DNA from 4 places in the Bradyrhizobium sp. Pa8 genome. Region 1 is predicted to be linked to each of the others. Evidence: predicted binding sites of a transcription regulator. Region 1 holds the regulator's gene; each other region holds the start of a gene.

What was found. Region 1 encodes HrcA, which represses chaperone genes, less so after heat shock. Its sites were predicted from a motif close to GTTAGCACTCNCNNNNNGNGAGTGCTAAC; they were not measured.
Region 2: the regulator HrcA is predicted to act here: its motif matches at 1,895-1,923, upstream of groES (co-chaperone GroES).
Region 3: the regulator HrcA is predicted to act here: its motif matches at 1,968-1,996, upstream of ACKWRH_RS38960 (co-chaperone GroES).
Region 4: the regulator HrcA is predicted to act here: its motif matches at 2,283-2,311, upstream of ACKWRH_RS29095 (co-chaperone GroES).

Annotation. Positions count from the first base shown of each region.
Region 1 covers NZ_CP176767.1:211,470-215,678, forward strand. Annotated here, with positions in the region: gene ACKWRH_RS00910 (hypothetical protein) at 1-109, shown strand, start outside; gene pncA (bifunctional nicotinamidase/pyrazinamidase) at 222-944, shown strand; gene grpE (nucleotide exchange factor GrpE) at 1,016-1,621, opposite strand; gene hrcA (heat-inducible transcriptional repressor HrcA) at 1,718-2,806, opposite strand; gene rph (ribonuclease PH) at 2,975-3,688, shown strand; gene rdgB (RdgB/HAM1 family non-canonical purine NTP pyrophosphatase) at 3,700-4,209, shown strand, end outside.
Region 2 covers NZ_CP176767.1:1,205,494-1,209,702, forward strand. Annotated here, with positions in the region: gene groL (chaperonin GroEL) at 1-1,448, opposite strand, end outside; gene groES (co-chaperone GroES) at 1,540-1,854, opposite strand; gene ACKWRH_RS05615 (hypothetical protein) at 2,925-3,128, shown strand; partial or broken gene hemN (oxygen-independent coproporphyrinogen III oxidase) at 3,559-4,209, opposite strand, start outside.
Region 3 covers NZ_CP176767.1:8,215,982-8,220,190, reverse strand. Annotated here, with positions in the region: gene groL (chaperonin GroEL) at 1-1,472, opposite strand, end outside; gene ACKWRH_RS38960 (co-chaperone GroES) at 1,581-1,877, opposite strand; gene ACKWRH_RS38955 (hypothetical protein) at 2,207-2,728, shown strand; gene ACKWRH_RS38950 (protein phosphatase CheZ) at 2,922-3,701, opposite strand; gene ACKWRH_RS38945 (L,D-transpeptidase) at 4,016-4,209, shown strand, end outside.
Region 4 covers NZ_CP176767.1:6,130,324-6,134,532, reverse strand. Annotated here, with positions in the region: gene ACKWRH_RS29105 (GIY-YIG nuclease family protein) at 1-93, opposite strand, end outside; gene groL (chaperonin GroEL) at 240-1,880, opposite strand; gene ACKWRH_RS29095 (co-chaperone GroES) at 1,926-2,240, opposite strand; gene ACKWRH_RS29090 (usg protein) at 2,619-2,906, shown strand; gene ACKWRH_RS29085 (cupin domain-containing protein) at 3,068-3,607, shown strand; gene ACKWRH_RS29080 (NupC/NupG family nucleoside CNT transporter) at 3,725-4,209, opposite strand, start outside.

The DNA.
Region 1 (4,209 bases):
GAGCGGCGGCGCCTCGCTGCGCATCATCGCCAGCGCCCCGCGCGACCAATGGTCGGCCGCCTTTACCCGCTTCCGCGCCGTGCGCGACGGCATCCAGCCCAAGGGATAGCCCAAGGGCTAGCCCAAGCGCTGGACAGAACCGGCTGCATTTTCGGGCTTCTGTTCGTATACGAACGGAACTAGGCTTCCTTCCATTGGATCATCCTGGAGGGAGGCGAACGATGCTTGATCGACGACAAATCCTCGCGGCGCTTGGGACAAGCGCTCTCGTAGCCCTTGCTCCAACCGCGCTCCTTGCGGCCGCATCGATCAAGCCGGACGATGCCTCCGTGCTGCTCGTGATCGACGTGCAAAACTGCTTCCTGCCCGGCGGCAGCCTCGCCGTGAAGGAAGGCGAGCAGGTCGTTCCCGTCATCAACAAGATGGCGAAAGCCTTTGCGAACGTGGTGATGACCCAGGACTGGCACACGCCAGGCCACATCTCGTTTGCGTCAGGGCACGCCGGCAAGAAGCCGTTCGAGACCGTCGATCTCCCCTACGGCAAGCAGGTGCTGTGGCCCGACCATTGCGTGCAGGGCACCGATGGCGCCGCGCTGTCGAAGGATCTCGCGATCCCGCATGCCGAGCTCATCATCCGCAAGGGTTTTCACAAGGAGGTCGACAGCTATTCGGCCTTCCTGGAAGCCGATGGCAAGACCTCGACCGGCCTCGCCGGCTACCTGAAGGGCCGCAAGATCAAGCGCGTCTTCGTCGCCGGCCTCGCGACAGACTTCTGCGTCGCCTGGACCGCGCTCGATGCGCGCAAGGCGGGCTTCGAGGTCTATGTGGTGGAGGACGCCTGCCGCGGCATCGACACGCAGGGTTCGCTCGCAAAAGCCTGGGCCGACATGGCCAAGGCCGGCGTGAAGCGGATCCAGTCCGCGGATATCGCGGTGAGCGCCTAAGATAGCAATCGGTCGTTCCGGGGCGATGCAAAGCATCGAACCCGGAATGACGCCAAGGCTTAGTTCGCCGCTCAGTTCACTTCGTTGCTGTTCGCAGCCGGCGCAGCCTTGGTGCCGCCCTTGGCGACACCCACCAGCGCCGGGCGCAGCACGCGCTCGCCGATAGTGTAGCCGGCCTGCATGACCTGTACGACGGTGCCCGCAGGCACCGACGCATCCGGCACCTCGTACATCGCCTGCTGGAAGTTCGGGTCGAACTTCTGCCCCTGCGGATCGAACTTCTTCACGCCGTGCTTTTCCAGCGCGTTGAGCAGCGAGCGCTCGGTGAGCTCGACGCCCTCGATCAGCGAGGTCAGGCCCGGATCGGCCGCGGCACGGGCCTCGGCCGGAACGGCATCGAGCGCACGCTGGAGATTGTCGGCGATATCGAGCACGTCGCGGGCAAAGCCGGTGATGCCGTAGAGGCGGGCATCGGCGACTTCCTTGGTGGTGCGTTTGCGCAGATTTTCCATCTCGGCCAGCGTCCGCAGCATGCGGTCGCGCGCCTCGGCGGCTTCCTTCTGCAACAGCTCGACCGAGCCGGGCTCCGGATCGTCGGGCATGATGTAGGGTTTCGACACCACAGGCTCGTCGGTCGGTGGGGTCGTGTCGTCGGGCTGCCGGTCTCGATCGGTCATCGGCTCTCTTCTCGAACTCGTCTCAAGGGATTGTTGGCCCGGATATCGTGCCTAAGCTTACGAAAATCAAGCGCCCGTGATCGGAGGAAACGCCGATCAGCCACCCAGGAGGCGGCTGACGATGCGCGCGGCGTAGTCCACGGTCGGGATCACGCGGGCATAATTCAGCCGCGTCGGCCCGATCACGCCCAAAACGCCGACGATGTGGCCGGCGGCATCCCGATAGGGCGAGATGATGGTGGAGGAGCCTGACAAGGAAAACAGCTTGTTCTCCGAACCGATGAAGATCCGCACGCCCTCGGCGGTCTCGGCGCGTCCCAGAAGGTCGATCACGCCGCGCTTGGTCTCGAGATCGTCGAACAAGAGCCGAACGCGCTCGAGATCCTCCAGCGCGTGCAGATCCTCGAGCAGATTGGCGTGGCCGCGAACGATCAGCTGGCGGTCCTCGTTCTCGCCGCCGGACCAGCTCGCAATGCCGGCCGAAATCACCTTTTGGGTCAGCTGATCGAGCTCAGCGCGGGCTTCGCCGAGCGCGGTTTCGAGCTCGAGCCGCGCCTCGGCCAGGGTGCGGCCGCGGATTCGCGCATTGAGGAAATTACCGGCTTCCGTGAGCGCCGAGGAGGGAACTCCCGGCGGCAGCGACAGCACGCGGTTTTCGACCTGACCGTCCTCGCCGACCAGGATCACCAGCGCCTTCTCGGGTTCCAGCCGGACGAATTCGATGTGTTTCAGCCGCGCATTGGATTTCGGGGTCAGCACGACCGCTGCGGCGCGGGTGAGACCGGACAGCCGCGTCAGCGCCTGGTCCAGCGCCGCCTCGACCGACTGCGCCTGACCGACGGAGGTGAGCTGGCTCTGGATCGACTGCCGCTCGGCGTCATTGAGGTCGCCGACCTGCATCAGGGCATCGACGAAGAAGCGCAGCCCGAGTTCCGTCGGCAGACGGCCGGCGGAGGTGTGGGGCGCATAGATCAGGCCGAGCTGTTCCAAATCGGCCATGACATTACGAACCGAGGCCGGCGACAGCGGCATCGCGATCAGCCGCGAAATATTGCGCGAGCCGACCGGCTCGCCGGTCGCGAGATAGCTTTCGACAATTTGACGAAAGATGTCGCGGGAACGCTCGTTGAGCTGGGCGAGGCCTGCGCGCGGCGCGATCAGATGGATCGGATCGTGATGGGCCACGGACGGTAACTCCTCTCAGACGCTTATAATTTGTCCATCCCAGAGGGTTCTGACAAGCGTGGCGTTTGCGGGGTGGAAAACCCGGGGTGAAAAAGCCTTGCCGCCCACCCTCACCCCACCTACAAGCACCGCGAATAGCCCTTTTCCGAGAGTTTTGGAGGATTTCCCATGCGGCCAAGCCGCCGTGCGCCCGACGAATTGCGCCCCGTGACGCTGGAGCGCGGCGTGGTCAAATATGCGGAAGGCTCCTGCCTGGTGAAATTCGGCGACACCCATGTGCTGGTCACCGCCACGCTGGAAGACCGCCTGCCGCCGTGGCTGAAGGGCCAGGGCCGCGGCTGGGTCACCGCCGAATACGGCATGCTGCCGCGCGCGACCTCCGAACGCACCCGCCGCGAGGCCTCCGCGGGCAAGCAAAGTGGCCGCACCGTCGAGATTCAGCGCCTGATCGGCCGCTCGCTTCGCACCATCGTCGATCTCGAAGCGCTCGGTGAGCGCCAGATCACGGTCGATTGCGACGTGCTCCAGGCCGACGGCGGCACGCGCACGGCCTCGATCACCGGTGCCTGGGTCGCGCTCGCCGATTGCATCAACTGGATGAAGGCGCGCAACATGATCAAGGCCAAGGTGCTGCGCGACAACGTCGCCGCGATCTCCTGCGGCATCTACAACGGCACGCCCGTGCTCGACCTCGACTATGCCGAGGATTCGGAAGCCCAGACCGACGCCAATTTCGTCATGACCGGCGATGGCCGCATCATCGAGGTGCAGGGCACCGCGGAACGCGAACCGTTCACACAGGACGAGTTCCTCGCGCTGATGGCGCTGGCCCAGAAGGGTATCGCTCGGCTCGTGGACTTGCAGAAACTGGCTGTGGCGTAGTCAATAGGCCCATGCACCGCCGAATCACCGGAAAGCTCGTCATCGCGACCCACAATCCCGGCAAGCTCGCCGAGATGAAGGAGTTGCTCGCGCCTTACGGCATCGAGGCGGTGTCGGCCGGTGAGCTTGGCCTGCCCGAGCCCGACGAGACCGGCAATGATTTCCGCAGCAATGCCGCGATCAAGGCGATCGCGGCGGCGCAGGCGACCAAGCTGCCCTCCTTCGCCGACGATTCCGGCATCGTGGTCGACGCGCTCGATGGCGCGCCCGGCATCTACAGCGCGCGCTGGGCCGGTCCAGCCAAGGATTTTGCCGCCGCGATGGCGCAGATCGAGCGGCTGTTGCAGGAGCGCGGCGCCACCACGCCGGACAAGCGCACCGCGCACTTCGTGTCCGCGCTCTGCGTCGCCTGGCCCGACGATCATCTCGAAGAGGTCGAGGCGCGCGTCGACGGCACCTTGGTCTGGCCGCCGCGCGGCACCGCCGGCTTCGGTTATGATCCGATGTTCCTGCCCAATGGC
Region 2 (4,209 bases), 990 kb from region 1:
GTCTGCGAGTCGAAGCCGTAGGCGTACTGATCCTTCTCGAGGATCTTGCCGACGATCACAGAGCCGTCTTCACCGGCGTTGATCGCGATCTGGCGAGCGGGCCAGGACAGCGCCTTGCGCACGATCTCGACGCCGGTCTTCTGGTCGTCGTTCTTGGTGCGAAGGGTCTTGAGCTGCTCAGAGGCACGGAGCAGGGCGACGCCGCCGCCCGGCAGGATGCCTTCCTCAACCGCCGCGCGGGTCGCATGCATGGCGTCATCAACGCGATCCTTGCGCTCCTTCACCTCAACCTCGGTCGCGCCGCCGACGCGGATCACCGCGACGCCGCCTGCGAGCTTGGCGAGACGCTCCTGCAGCTTCTCACGGTCGTAGTCCGAGGTGGTCTCCTCGATCTGCGCCTTGATCTGGGCCACGCGCGCCTCGATGTCGGCCTTCTTGCCGGCGCCGTTGACGATCGTGGTGTTCTCCTTGTCGATCATCACCTTCTTGGCGCGACCGAGCATGTTGAGCGTGACGTTCTCGAGCTTGATGCCGAGATCTTCCGAGATCGCCTGGCCGCCGGTCAGGATCGCGATGTCCTGCAGCATGGCCTTGCGGCGATCGCCGAAGCCCGGCGCCTTGACGGCCGCGACCTTCAGACCGCCACGGAGGCGGTTCACGACCAGGGTCGCAAGCGCTTCGCCTTCGACGTCCTCGGCGACGATGACCAGCGGCTTGCCGGTCTGCACCACGGCCTCGAGCAGCGGCAGCAGCTCGTTCAGCGAGGAGAGCTTCTTCTCGTTGATGAGGATGTAGGCGTCGTCCATTTCAACGCGCATCTTGTCGGCGTTGGTGACGAAGTAGGGCGAGATGTAGCCGCGGTCGAACTGCATGCCCTCGACGACGTCGAGCTCGGTCTCGAGCGACTTGGCTTCCTCGACGGTGATGACACCCTCGTTGCCGACCTTCTTCATGGCGTCGGAGAGGAACTTGCCGATCTCCGCGTCGCCGTTGGCCGAGATGGTGCCGACCTGGGCGATCTCGTCGTTCGAAGTGACCTTCTTGGAGTTCTTCTGGAGGTCCGCAACCACGGCTTCGACCGCGAGGTCGATACCGCGCTTAAGGTCCATCGGGTTCATGCCGGCGGCAACCGCCTTCGCGCCTTCACGGACGATCGCAGCCGCGAGCACGGTGGCGGTGGTGGTGCCGTCGCCGGCCGCATCAGCGGACTTGGAGGCGACTTCGCGCACCATCTGGGCGCCCATGTTCTCAAACTTGTCGTCGAGCTCGATCTCCTTGGCGACGGTAACGCCGTCCTTGGTGATGCGAGGCGCGCCGAACGACTTGTCGAGGACGACGTTACGGCCCTTCGGGCCGAGCGTGACGTTCACGGCGTTGGCGAGGATGTCGACGCCGCGCAGCATGCGGTCGCGGGCGTCAACGCCGAATTTCACTTCTTTGGCTGACATATTTGGTCCCCTGAGTTGTCTTGGTCTCATCTCACTCTTGGCGAGGCGCCCGGCAGGCGCTCCTCAGGAGCGAGCGGTACGAGCGGTTGAATTAAGCGGCCTTCTTCTTGGCCGACAGGTCGGTGAGAACACCCATGATGTCGCTTTCCTTCATGATTAATAGCTCTTGGCCGTCGATCTTGACCTCGTTGCCCGACCACTTGCCGAACAGCACGCGATCACCGACCTGGACGTCAATGGGGATCAGCTTGCCGCTCTCGTCGCGGCCACCGGGGCCGACGGCGATGACTTCGCCCTGCGAGGGCTTTTCCTTGGCAGTGTCGGGAATGATGATGCCGCCAGCGGTCTTCTGCTCTGCCTCGATGCGCTTGACCACGACGCGGTCGTGAAGCGGACGAAATTGCATACAGTCCTCCTTGCATTTGCACGATGAGAATTTCAATGTTGTTAGCAGTCGAGGCCTGCGAGTGGTAGTGCAGGCGCAGCTGAAATAGGACGGGTTCTTAGGGGAGCAAGGGCTTTCAGCCAAAAATCAGCATTCAGATTAGTCGGCAACACAGATGCTGCAATCTTGCTCAAGTGGATTGAATGCTCTTGAGAGAGATGTTTGGCGTCACGTCTCACTGTCAACTACAATAACTTTTCTGCGAAATTGACGGCCAGACTGATAGCACTATTAGGCGCCCTTATTCTGGAAGGAGAGGCGGCATCATCTGATGCTCCCGTCTTGGCTTGCTATGCATGCTCGGTTGATGACGCCAATGTTGCGAACCCGACAAAATTGTCGCGGCTCATTGCAGCGGGTATGCTGGCATACATGCGTATTTCACTTTCCCGAGCAAGCGAAGCCATACTCCAGGCGTGGCATGCCGATTGCTGAAATGAAGCAAAGAGGTGCCGCCTACAAGCTGGTGTTAGCGGCCTTTCCCACGATCGCAGATTACATTGGAGAGCAAGCCTATGTTTTTCCGAGTTTGAAAACCAGTCCATAATCCAAGAGGTCGATAGGCTCGATCTTCCGCATTCTCGAATCAAGCACTTTGCTCCGGCCAGCTATGCACAAGCCGGAAGACGTCATTCTGGAAGGAATCTTGTCTGCGAGACTCTGTAAGAGTCAAAGATCCTAGGATAGTGTTTTCTATGTCGAGATCAGCGCCAATCAACCCGTCTCTACCTCGAGTACATATTCTTATGTCCCAAAGAGGCGCGCGAGGTGTTCTGGTTGAACCCAATCCCGAATTGGGGACACTGATCCGAACGGCGCGCCCCAGAGACGTTCTCATTCCGTCCGTTGTCTTGCCCACTCCACAGCCGTTTGCCACACTCTTCATCGGAAACGCCCATGACCTTTCCTCTGTGAACCAAGCACATTAGTTTCGGCGAATTCGAAGGTTTAGGAGGTATACGAGACCGTATCGAAGTGAACGCTATCGGCATCAACTAGCTGGTGATCCCTTATGCCGACAAATCGATTTCTTGTCGATCGATTGCGAAGGACTGGATCACGATCTCATTAAAGCCATCGACTACGAGCGGATCAGACCTTCTGTCATTCAGTGCGAGCCAAGTGAACCTTTCCTAAATGGTAACAAGGCTCGGATCGTCAATCTAATGGAAAGTAGATCATACCGGCTTGCTGCAATGGCCGACATCAACGTCATCTTTGAGCGATTGAACTGATGCAACCGCTCAAATCGACCGGCTGTCATCAAACGGGTATCCAAGGGCCACCATCGGAGCTGGCTCTCGGGGATAGATATCGCCAACCCCGGCGCCTGCCGGATGGCGCCGACGCAAATCCGACTTATCCCATTATGTGCGGATAGCCGGCTACCGCGTTTCACAATTTTGGCCAATCATCTGGCTTGTAGAGTGGTTCCTGCCGCTACTTTGGCTTCAAACGGCCTTTCATATCCGTTCGGCGTAGGTCACAGAGTCACCGCCTTAGCAGCCCGGGGTCCTCTTTGTAGCTTTTCGCCAAGCGCACTGGCGATAGGACCTCGCGTTTGCCAATTGCGCTTTCCATGCCTTGTTCCATCGAATGGATTCTTCGCGGCACTCCGTGCTGCGTGCGTTGTTGTCGTCGCTATGCTTAGCTCGCTTGGATGTGCTAACAGGGTGAGCGGTATGGATAAGCGTCGAGTGCGGCGGCGACAGCCCGAATCAGAAGACGGTGCTCCTCTCTCACGCGGATAAATCCATTCTCGATGTTCACGATTCCATCTTCGGCGAGCCTCGCCAAGCGTTCCGCTGAATCAAGAAAAGGAAACGGATCAAATCCGTGGGCGGCACAGATTGCCGGCACGTCGGCTTCCAGATCGCTCATCAGCCGCTCGATGATTGCTCCTCGAACGCGGTCTTCGTGGGTGAGACGGCAGCCCTTGATGTCGCGAGTCGGCCAGCTCTGATGTGCCGGCTGTAGGAACCCGTTGCAACTTCGTTTTGGACGTAACCATCGCCCAGACGGCCAATGGCCGACGTGCCGAAGCCAATCAAGGTTCTACAGGTGTCTGCCGAGTAGCCCAAGGAATTACGCCGCAGGCGACCGGCCTGCTGCGCCAGGGCGAGCTCGTCCTGGGCAAAGCAAAATGGTCGAGTCCGACTGTGCGGTAGCCGGCGGCGGCCAGCGTATCGGCCACGGCCGCCGCCTGTTCGGCGCGGGCAGCGTATCTGGCAGCGCTTTCTCGTTGATAAGGCGCTGATTTTTCTTAAATGACGGAATGTGCGCGTAGCCGAAAACCGCGAGCCGGTCGGGGCGTAT
Region 3 (4,209 bases), 1.5 Mb from region 1:
TCGACCATGTCGACATAGTCCTCGTTCTGGGCGTCGAAGCCGAAGGTCTCGGACTTGTTCTCCAGGATCTTGCCGACCACGATCGAGCCTTCCACGCCCGCGTTCTCGGAGATCTGGCGGATCGGGGCTTCCAACGCCTTCAGCACGATGTTGATGCCGGCCTGGACGTCGGCATTGGCGTTGGTGAGACGGCCCACGGCCTTCTTGGCCCGCAGCAGCGCGACGCCGCCGCCGGGAACGATGCCTTCCTGCACCGCGGCGCGGGTGGCGTTGAGCGCGTCCTCGACGCGGTCCTTCTTCTCCTTGACCTCGATCTCGGTCGCGCCGCCGACGCGGATCACCGCGACGCCGCCGGCGAGCTTGGCGAGGCGCTCCTGGAGCTTCTCACGGTCGTAGTCCGAGGTGGTCTCCTCGATCTGGGCCTTGATCTGGCCGACGCGGGCCTCGATCTCCGGCTTCTTGCCGGCGCCCTTGACGATCGTGGTGTTCTCCTTGTCGATCACGACCTTGCCGGCACGACCGAGCATCTTCACCGTGACGTTCTCGAGCTTGATGCCGAGGTCTTCGGAGATGAGCTGGCCGCCGGTGAGGATCGCGAGGTCCTCGAGCATGGCCTTGCGGCGGTCGCCGAAGCCCGGCGCCTTGACGGCGGCGACCTTCAGGCCGCCACGCAGGCGGTTGACGACCAGGGTGGCCAGCGCCTCGCCCTCGACGTCCTCGGCGATGATGACGAGCGGCTTGCCCGACTGCACCACGGCTTCCAGCACCGGCAGCATGGCCTGCAGGCCGGACAGCTTCTTCTCGTGCAGGAGGATGTAGGCGTCCTCGAGCTCGGCGGTCATCTTCTCGGCGTTGGTGACGAAGTAGGGCGACAGATAGCCGCGGTCGAACTTCATGCCTTCGACGATGTCGACCTCGGTGTCGAGCGACTTGTTTTCCTCGACGGTGATGACGCCCTCGTTGCCGACCTTCTGCATCGCCTGGGCGATCATCTTGCCGATGGCGGCATCGCCGTTGGCCGAGATGGTGCCGACCTGGGCGACCTCGGAGGAGGCGGCGACCGGCTTGGCGCGCTTCTCGATGTCCTTGATCACCGCCGTAACCGCGGTGTCGATGCCGCGCTTGAGGTCCATCGGGTTCATGCCGGCGGCAACCGCCTTGGCGCCTTCGCGCACGATCGCCTGGGCCAGCACGGTCGCGGTGGTGGTGCCGTCGCCGGCGGTGTCGTTGGTCTTGGAGGCGACTTCGCGCAGCATCTGCGCGCCCATGTTCTCGAACTTGTCCTCGAGCTCGATCTCCTTGGCGACGGTGACGCCGTCCTTGGTGATGCGGGGTGCGCCGAAGCTCTTCTCGATGACGACGTTGCGGCCCTTCGGACCGAGCGTCACCTTGACGGCGTTGGCGAGAATGTCGACGCCGCGCAGCATGCGTTCGCGCGCGTCTCCGGAAAACTTGACGTCTTTGGCAGCCATTTCTTCAATCCCTCGTGTTTCGTGATGTGTCTGCCGCTTGCGGAATGACCGAATGCCCGGATCGCGCGATCCGGGCATGACATTCAGCGGCTGTTCAGGCTGACGGCCTTAGGCCATGACACCCATGATGTCCGACTCCTTCATGATCAGGAGCTCTTCGTTGTCGATCTTGACCTCGGTGCCGGACCACTTGCCGAACAGCACGCGGTCGCCGACCTTGAGGTCGATCGGGATCAGCTTGCCGGCCTCGTCGCGGCCGCCGGGGCCGACGGCGACGACCTCGCCCTGGGACGGCTTTTCCTTGGCGGTGTCCGGAATGATGATGCCGCCCTTGGTCTTTTCCTCGGCGTCGATACGTTTGACCACGACACGGTCATGCAGCGGACGAAATTTGGATTTAGCCATGACGTTTCCCTTTGGAGGCTCGCTTCGGAAGGAATGGAAGTGGGTAGGGGCGGCGTCCGTCCACCCTCTTGCCGAGGATCGAACGGCGCGCTTAGCAATCGGGCTTTCCGAGTGCTAATAGTGCGCCCGGAAATATGGCTTGGCCGCGATCCTGTCAAGCAAGGGTGGTTAAGCGATTGGTGAGGCGGATATAGGATCGTGTCTACAGAAACTTATTGGTCGCGCTGGCGTATAAAGGACGTCATTGCTCCGACAGCGGTTTTGCGCTTGGCTGCAGGAGGGATGCGGTCGGGGTCTCGTTTGGGGGACGGTTTGCTCGGGGGAATGTCATGATCAGGTCAGCTCACGCACGCACGGTTGCCAATCTGGCGGCCGCCTCTTGCCTGGCGCTGCTGCTTGGCGCCTGCGGCGGCGGCATGAGCCTACCGTCGTTCTCGTCGTCTTCGCCGCCGCCCGAGGCCGAGCCCGGCACCGGCCCGGAAATGCCGGCGAGCATCCGCGCCGACGAGATCGTCGGCCGCTGGGGTCTCGCTTCGTTCCAGAACCCGGCCGACCGCGCCCGCACCGAGGCTGCGGCCCGATCGCAGTGCAAGAATCCCTACGTGATCACCGCCGGTTCCTCCGGCGGCGTGATCATGCATCTCGCCGACCAGGCGACGCCGCAGGAGCTGCGGCTGAAGGGCTCGCCCAGCGGCAAGAACTACATCGGGCCGGCGGGTCCGACCCCCGGCGAGCAGGACCGCGAGATCGTCTCCTTCGACGGCCGCGTCCTGATTACCCGCTTCATCGACAAGGACGCCGCCACCCGTTACGGCAACATGGTCTACGTCCGCTGCGCGCCGAGGGCGTAGTCTCTCTACTTCGTCATGCCCCGGCTTGACCGGGGCATCCAGTACACCGTGGCCTATCGGCTCAATCACCGCCGCCTCTGGAATACTGGATCGCCCGGTCAAGCCGGGCGATGACAGTTGAGGGGATGGCCCCCACAAACAAAAACGCCGGCTCTCGCCGGCGTTTTGCTTTTTTCCGTAATGTCGCGCCCGATCAGTCGAACAGCGCGTCGATGTCGTCTTGCGAGGCGTGGCCGACGTCGCCGGCGAGCTTGGGGCCGTTGAGGAGCTTTTCGTCCTCGCTGCGGGTGTCGGCCGGCGCCGGCACATGGGCCTTGATCGCGTCGACGCCGCCCCAGATCTCCATCATCGCATTGATGTGCTGCTCGATGAACTTCATCGTGGTCATGACCTTGCTGATGCGCTGGCCGGTCAGGTCCTGGAAGTTGCAGGCTTCGAAGATCGAGATGACGCGTTCCTGGATGTCGTCGGCGAGCCGCTTCTGCTGGTCGGCCGATTGCACCTTGGACATCGCGCTGGCCGCCTGGTCGATCGACTCGGCGGCTTCGAGGATCTGCTGGGTTGCCTGCTCGGTGCCGCCGACGACCGCGCCGAGCTCGCCATTGACCTTGGCCATTTCGCCGCCGTCGAAGCTCTTGCCGTGCAGCGTCGCGATCTCGCGCTTGGTGCGGTCGATGGCGTCGTGGATGAGGTCGAGCTCGACCTTCAGCTTCTCGCACTGCTCGATCTGCGCCCGGTAGGTATCGAGCATGGTACGAGCCTCGGAGAGCTCGTGGGCGGTGGAGGCGTCGATCGCCGCCATGGCTGCGCTGCCGGACAAGGGCACAGTGCCCTTCGCCATCTGTGCGCGGATCGCACGCAGCTCCGCCATGATCTCGTTATGCATCGGCGCAGCCTCCTCAATCATTTCGGGGCTGGGCATCTCGCCGACAATAGCCTCTTCGACACGAAAACGTTTGCGGTGAATAGCCATCAGGAACTCCCCCCACCTCACTCACGCGTCTTTGTAGGCAGAAGCGATTTAACACGAGGTTCACAGCGGGAACTGTTGAGCGGCTGCACGCGACGCCTCGAAAAGAAGCGATTAACCATGGGCCTGCGGCGTTCATCGAAAATAAACGCTGATCGCCAAATTGCACCCTCGCTCGCGACGTGGTGAATCGAAACGGCTGATACGTTTACCAAACAAAACGGCTTTTGCTCTTTATTGACCACGTCGCGGTCGCCGATCAGCCATCGGCTCTGCACGACGCATGTGATCTAGACGAAACAGTACAGAGTACGTCGATGTTCAAGAAAATGTCTGTCGCGCTGCTCGGCAGCGCTTGCACCTTCATTGCCGGCGCGAGCAGCGCCAACGCCTTCGACAATAGTGTGCCCAATGATCCGCCTGCGGTGCTCTACCAGCCGCAGGTGCCGCGGGCGCCGGTGCGCGTCGCCTCCAATGCGAACATGGGCGGCGGCTTCATCGAGTTCCTGTT
Region 4 (4,209 bases), 3.6 Mb from region 1:
ATGTTCGTGAGTGCGGCGGACGATATCGTTCGTCACGCCAACATAGAGCGTGCCGTACTTCTTACTGGCGAGGAGGTAGACGTAATAGGCCATGAGCAAGTGGTGAAATGGATTCCGGGCTCGGCGCTTTGCGCCGCCCCGGAATGACGGAAGAATAATGCTACCATAGAGTGTATCACTCGAAAACAAAAACCCCGGCATCGCTGCCGGGGTTTCGTAGTTCTTGAGGTGGTTGGACCTTAGAAGTCCATGCCGCCCATGCCGCCGCCCGGGGGCATCGCCGGACCGGCGCCGCCCTTCTTGGGCAGCTCGGCGACCATGGCTTCCGTGGTGATCAGCAGGGCCGCAACCGAAGCTGCGTTCTGGATCGCGGTACGGACCACCTTGGTCGGGTCGATGATGCCCTTCTTGACGAGGTCGGCATATTCGCCGGTCTGGGAGTCGAAGCCATAGGTGTACGACTTGTTCTCCAGCACCTTGCCGACGATCACCGAGCCGTCTTCACCGGCGTTGATCGCGATCTGGCGAGCGGGAGCCGACAGCGCCTTGCGCACGATCTCGACGCCGGTCTTCTGGTCGTCGTTCTTGGTGCGCAGGCCCTTGAGCTGCTCGGAGGCACGGAGCAGGGCGACGCCGCCGCCCGGGACGATACCTTCTTCGACCGCCGCGCGGGTCGCATGCATCGCGTCATCAACGCGATCCTTGCGCTCCTTCACCTCGACCTCGGTCGCGCCGCCGACGCGGATCACCGCGACGCCGCCTGCGAGCTTGGCGAGACGCTCCTGCAGCTTCTCACGGTCGTAGTCCGAGGTGGTCTCCTCGATCTGCGCCTTGATCTGGGCCACGCGCGCCTCGATGTCGGCCTTCTTGCCGGCGCCGTTGACGATCGTGGTGTTCTCCTTGTCGATCATCACCTTCTTGGCGCGACCGAGCATGTTGAGCGTGACGTTCTCGAGCTTGATGCCGAGATCTTCCGAGATCGCCTGGCCGCCGGTCAGGATCGCGATGTCCTGCAGCATGGCCTTGCGGCGATCGCCGAAGCCCGGAGCCTTGACGGCCGCGACCTTCAGGCCGCCACGGAGGCGGTTCACGACCAGGGTCGCGAGCGCTTCACCTTCGACGTCCTCGGCGACGATGACCAGCGGCTTGCCGGTCTGCACCACGGCCTCGAGCAGCGGCAGCAGCTCGTTCAGCGAGGAGAGCTTCTTCTCGTTGATGAGGATGTAGGCGTCGTCCATTTCAACGCGCATCTTGTCGGCGTTGGTGACGAAGTAGGGCGAGATGTAGCCGCGGTCGAACTGCATGCCCTCGACGACGTCGAGCTCGGTCTCGAGCGACTTGGCTTCCTCGACGGTGATGACACCCTCGTTGCCGACCTTCTTCATGGCGTCGGAGAGGAACTTGCCGATCTCCGCGTCGCCGTTGGCCGAGATGGTGCCGACCTGGGCGATCTCGTCGTTCGAGGTCACCTTCTTGGAGTTCTTGACGAGGTCCGCAACGACGGCTTCGACCGCGAGGTCGATACCGCGCTTGAGGTCCATCGGGTTCATGCCGGCGGCGACGGACTTGGCGCCTTCCTTCACGATCGCTGCTGCGAGCACGGTGGCGGTGGTGGTGCCATCGCCGGCCGCGTCAGCGGATTTGGAGGCGACTTCGCGCACCATCTGCGCGCCCATGTTCTCGAACTTGTCCTCGAGCTCGATCTCCTTGGCGACGGTGACGCCGTCCTTGGTGATGCGGGGAGCGCCGAACGACTTGTCGAGCACGACGTTGCGGCCCTTCGGACCGAGCGTGACCTTCACCGCGTTGGCGAGAATGTCGACGCCGCGCAGCATCTTGTCGCGCGCCTCAACCGAGAATTTGACTTCTTTGGCTGCCATCTGGATCTTTCCTTGGAATGTTTGACTGGAGGGAGAGAGGGGCTCTTAGGCCGCCTTCTTCTTGGAAGCGGGGACGTCGAGGACGCCCATGATGTCGCTTTCCTTCATGATCAGCAGATCGACGTTGTCGATCTTGACTTCAGTGCCGGACCACTTGCCGAACAGCACGCGGTCGCCGACCTTCAGGTCGATCGGGATCAGCTTGCCGGCTTCGTCGCGGCCACCCGGGCCAACGGCGACGACTTCGCCCTGGGAGGGCTTTTCCTTGGCAGTGTCGGGAATGATGATGCCGCCAGCGGTCTTCTCTTCTGCGTCGATGCGCTTGACCACGACGCGGTCGTGAAGCGGACGGAATTTCATGCAGTCCTCCTAAGTATTTGCACGAGTTGGGAATTTTTAGTCGTTAGCAGTCTGTGCCCGCGAGTGCTAGCACAGGCGAGGCTGAAATAGGACAGGAATTTTGCGGGGGCAAGGGCTTCTAGCAGAAAAATCGGCACTCTGAAGGCCTGGGTGCCAGAATCTCTTTACCATCGTTAACCCGCCCGGTGACCGTATTAGCACGGAGCCGTCTCTGCTGCTAAAGCATTGAATTTCAACAGCTTGTTAAACTTTTAGGCTTGAGATGGATTGTCAGTTTGCGTCACATTTCTCTCATGTGAGCGCATCAGCACCGGGTGGCTCGTAAGGCGCACACCGACCAGGCCGCCCCTTGAATGCGCTCCTGCAAAGGAGGTTGGCATGGGCTTGCGGAGTGGGGGCGTTTCCGAGGATTTCCGGAAACAGCTTTTGGGTTACGGGCTGACGACGGCGCAAATTCTCTATCGGATGCCCGATCATCCCTCGCTTCTCCAGACCTACGTCTGGCAGAACTACGACATGTTTCCGAAATTTCCGGCGCTGAAGGATTTCCTGGCGTTCTGGCAGGAGAAGCTCGACGGTCCGCTCCATTCGGTCACCGTCGCGCATTCCAAGCTGATCAAGCCGGCCGAGCTGCGCGCCGTGGATGGCGTGTTCCGGCTGCATTGAGCAGCGCGCTGGCATCGTAGGGTGGGCAAAAGGCGCGCTCGCGCCGTGCCCACCATCTCTCCGCGATTGCATCTGGCAATGGTGGACACGCTTTCGCTTTGCCCACCCTACGATATCTCGTTCTGTGCTAGCCTCCGCCCATAACAACAGGGAGGCCGGCCATGGCCAAGAAAACAAAATCGCGCAGCGCAGCCCAGGCCGCGGTGAAGAAGCGGAGCGGAGCCAAGGCCGTGGCACGATCCTCGGCGCGCAAGGCGGTGAAGGCGAAGGCGCGCACGACACCGGCAAAGGCCGCCCCGAAAAAGCCCGCCCGTCCCAAGCAGCGCATCGCCATCAGCCATCACCGCGAGGAAGACTTCAAGGCCGATGGCCTGCGCGCCTACGCCAAGTATCGCGACCTCGGCATCGCCGAAGCCAGCCACGGCCTCGCGCAAGCCCACGTGATCCGCCTGCAAGGCCCCTGCGATCCGAACGAGGTGTCGAAGTTGCACTTCCACGACGTCGAATTCCAGATGGTCTACGTGCTCAAGGGCTGGGTGAAGACCTACATGGACGGTCAGGGTGAGACCTTGATGAAGGAAGGCAGCGCCTGGACCCAGCCGCCGAAGATCAAGCACATGATCCTGGACTATTCGGATGACGTGGAGCTGCTGGAGGTGATCCTGCCGGCGGAGTTCAGGACGGTGGAGTTGAAGGCCTGATGTCATTCCGGCGCGCGCGCAGTGCGAGCCTGGAATCCATTTCTCCGCATGTGCTGACGCCCGATGGATTCCGGGCTCACCGCTTTCGCGGCGCCCCGGAATGACGGCGGAGAGAGCCTAACTCAACACCCCCACCACCGCCCCCATCAGGCACGTCGTCAGCGTCCCCGACACGATCGATTTCAGCCCGAGCGCGTTGATCTCCTCGCGCCGCTCCGGCGCCATCACCCCTAAGCCGCCGATCATGATGCCGAGGCTGGCGAAATTGGCGAAGCCGCACATCGCGTAGAGCATGATCAGGCGCGAGCGTGGATCGAGCGTATCGGGCGGCAGTTTTGAGAAGTCGACATAGGCGATCAATTCGTTGAGCACGGTCTTGGTGCCCATCAGGCTGCCGGCGGTCACCGCCTGATCCCAGGGCAATCCCATCAGCCAGCACACCGGCGCCATCACGAGGCCGAGCAGCCGTTGCAGCGAGATCGCGGCGCCGCCGATATTGGGCAGCAGGCCGAGGATGGCATTGACGAGATAGACCAGCGCCACCAGCACCAGCAGCATGGCGACGATGTTGATCAGCAGTTCGATCCCCGCGCTGGTCCCCT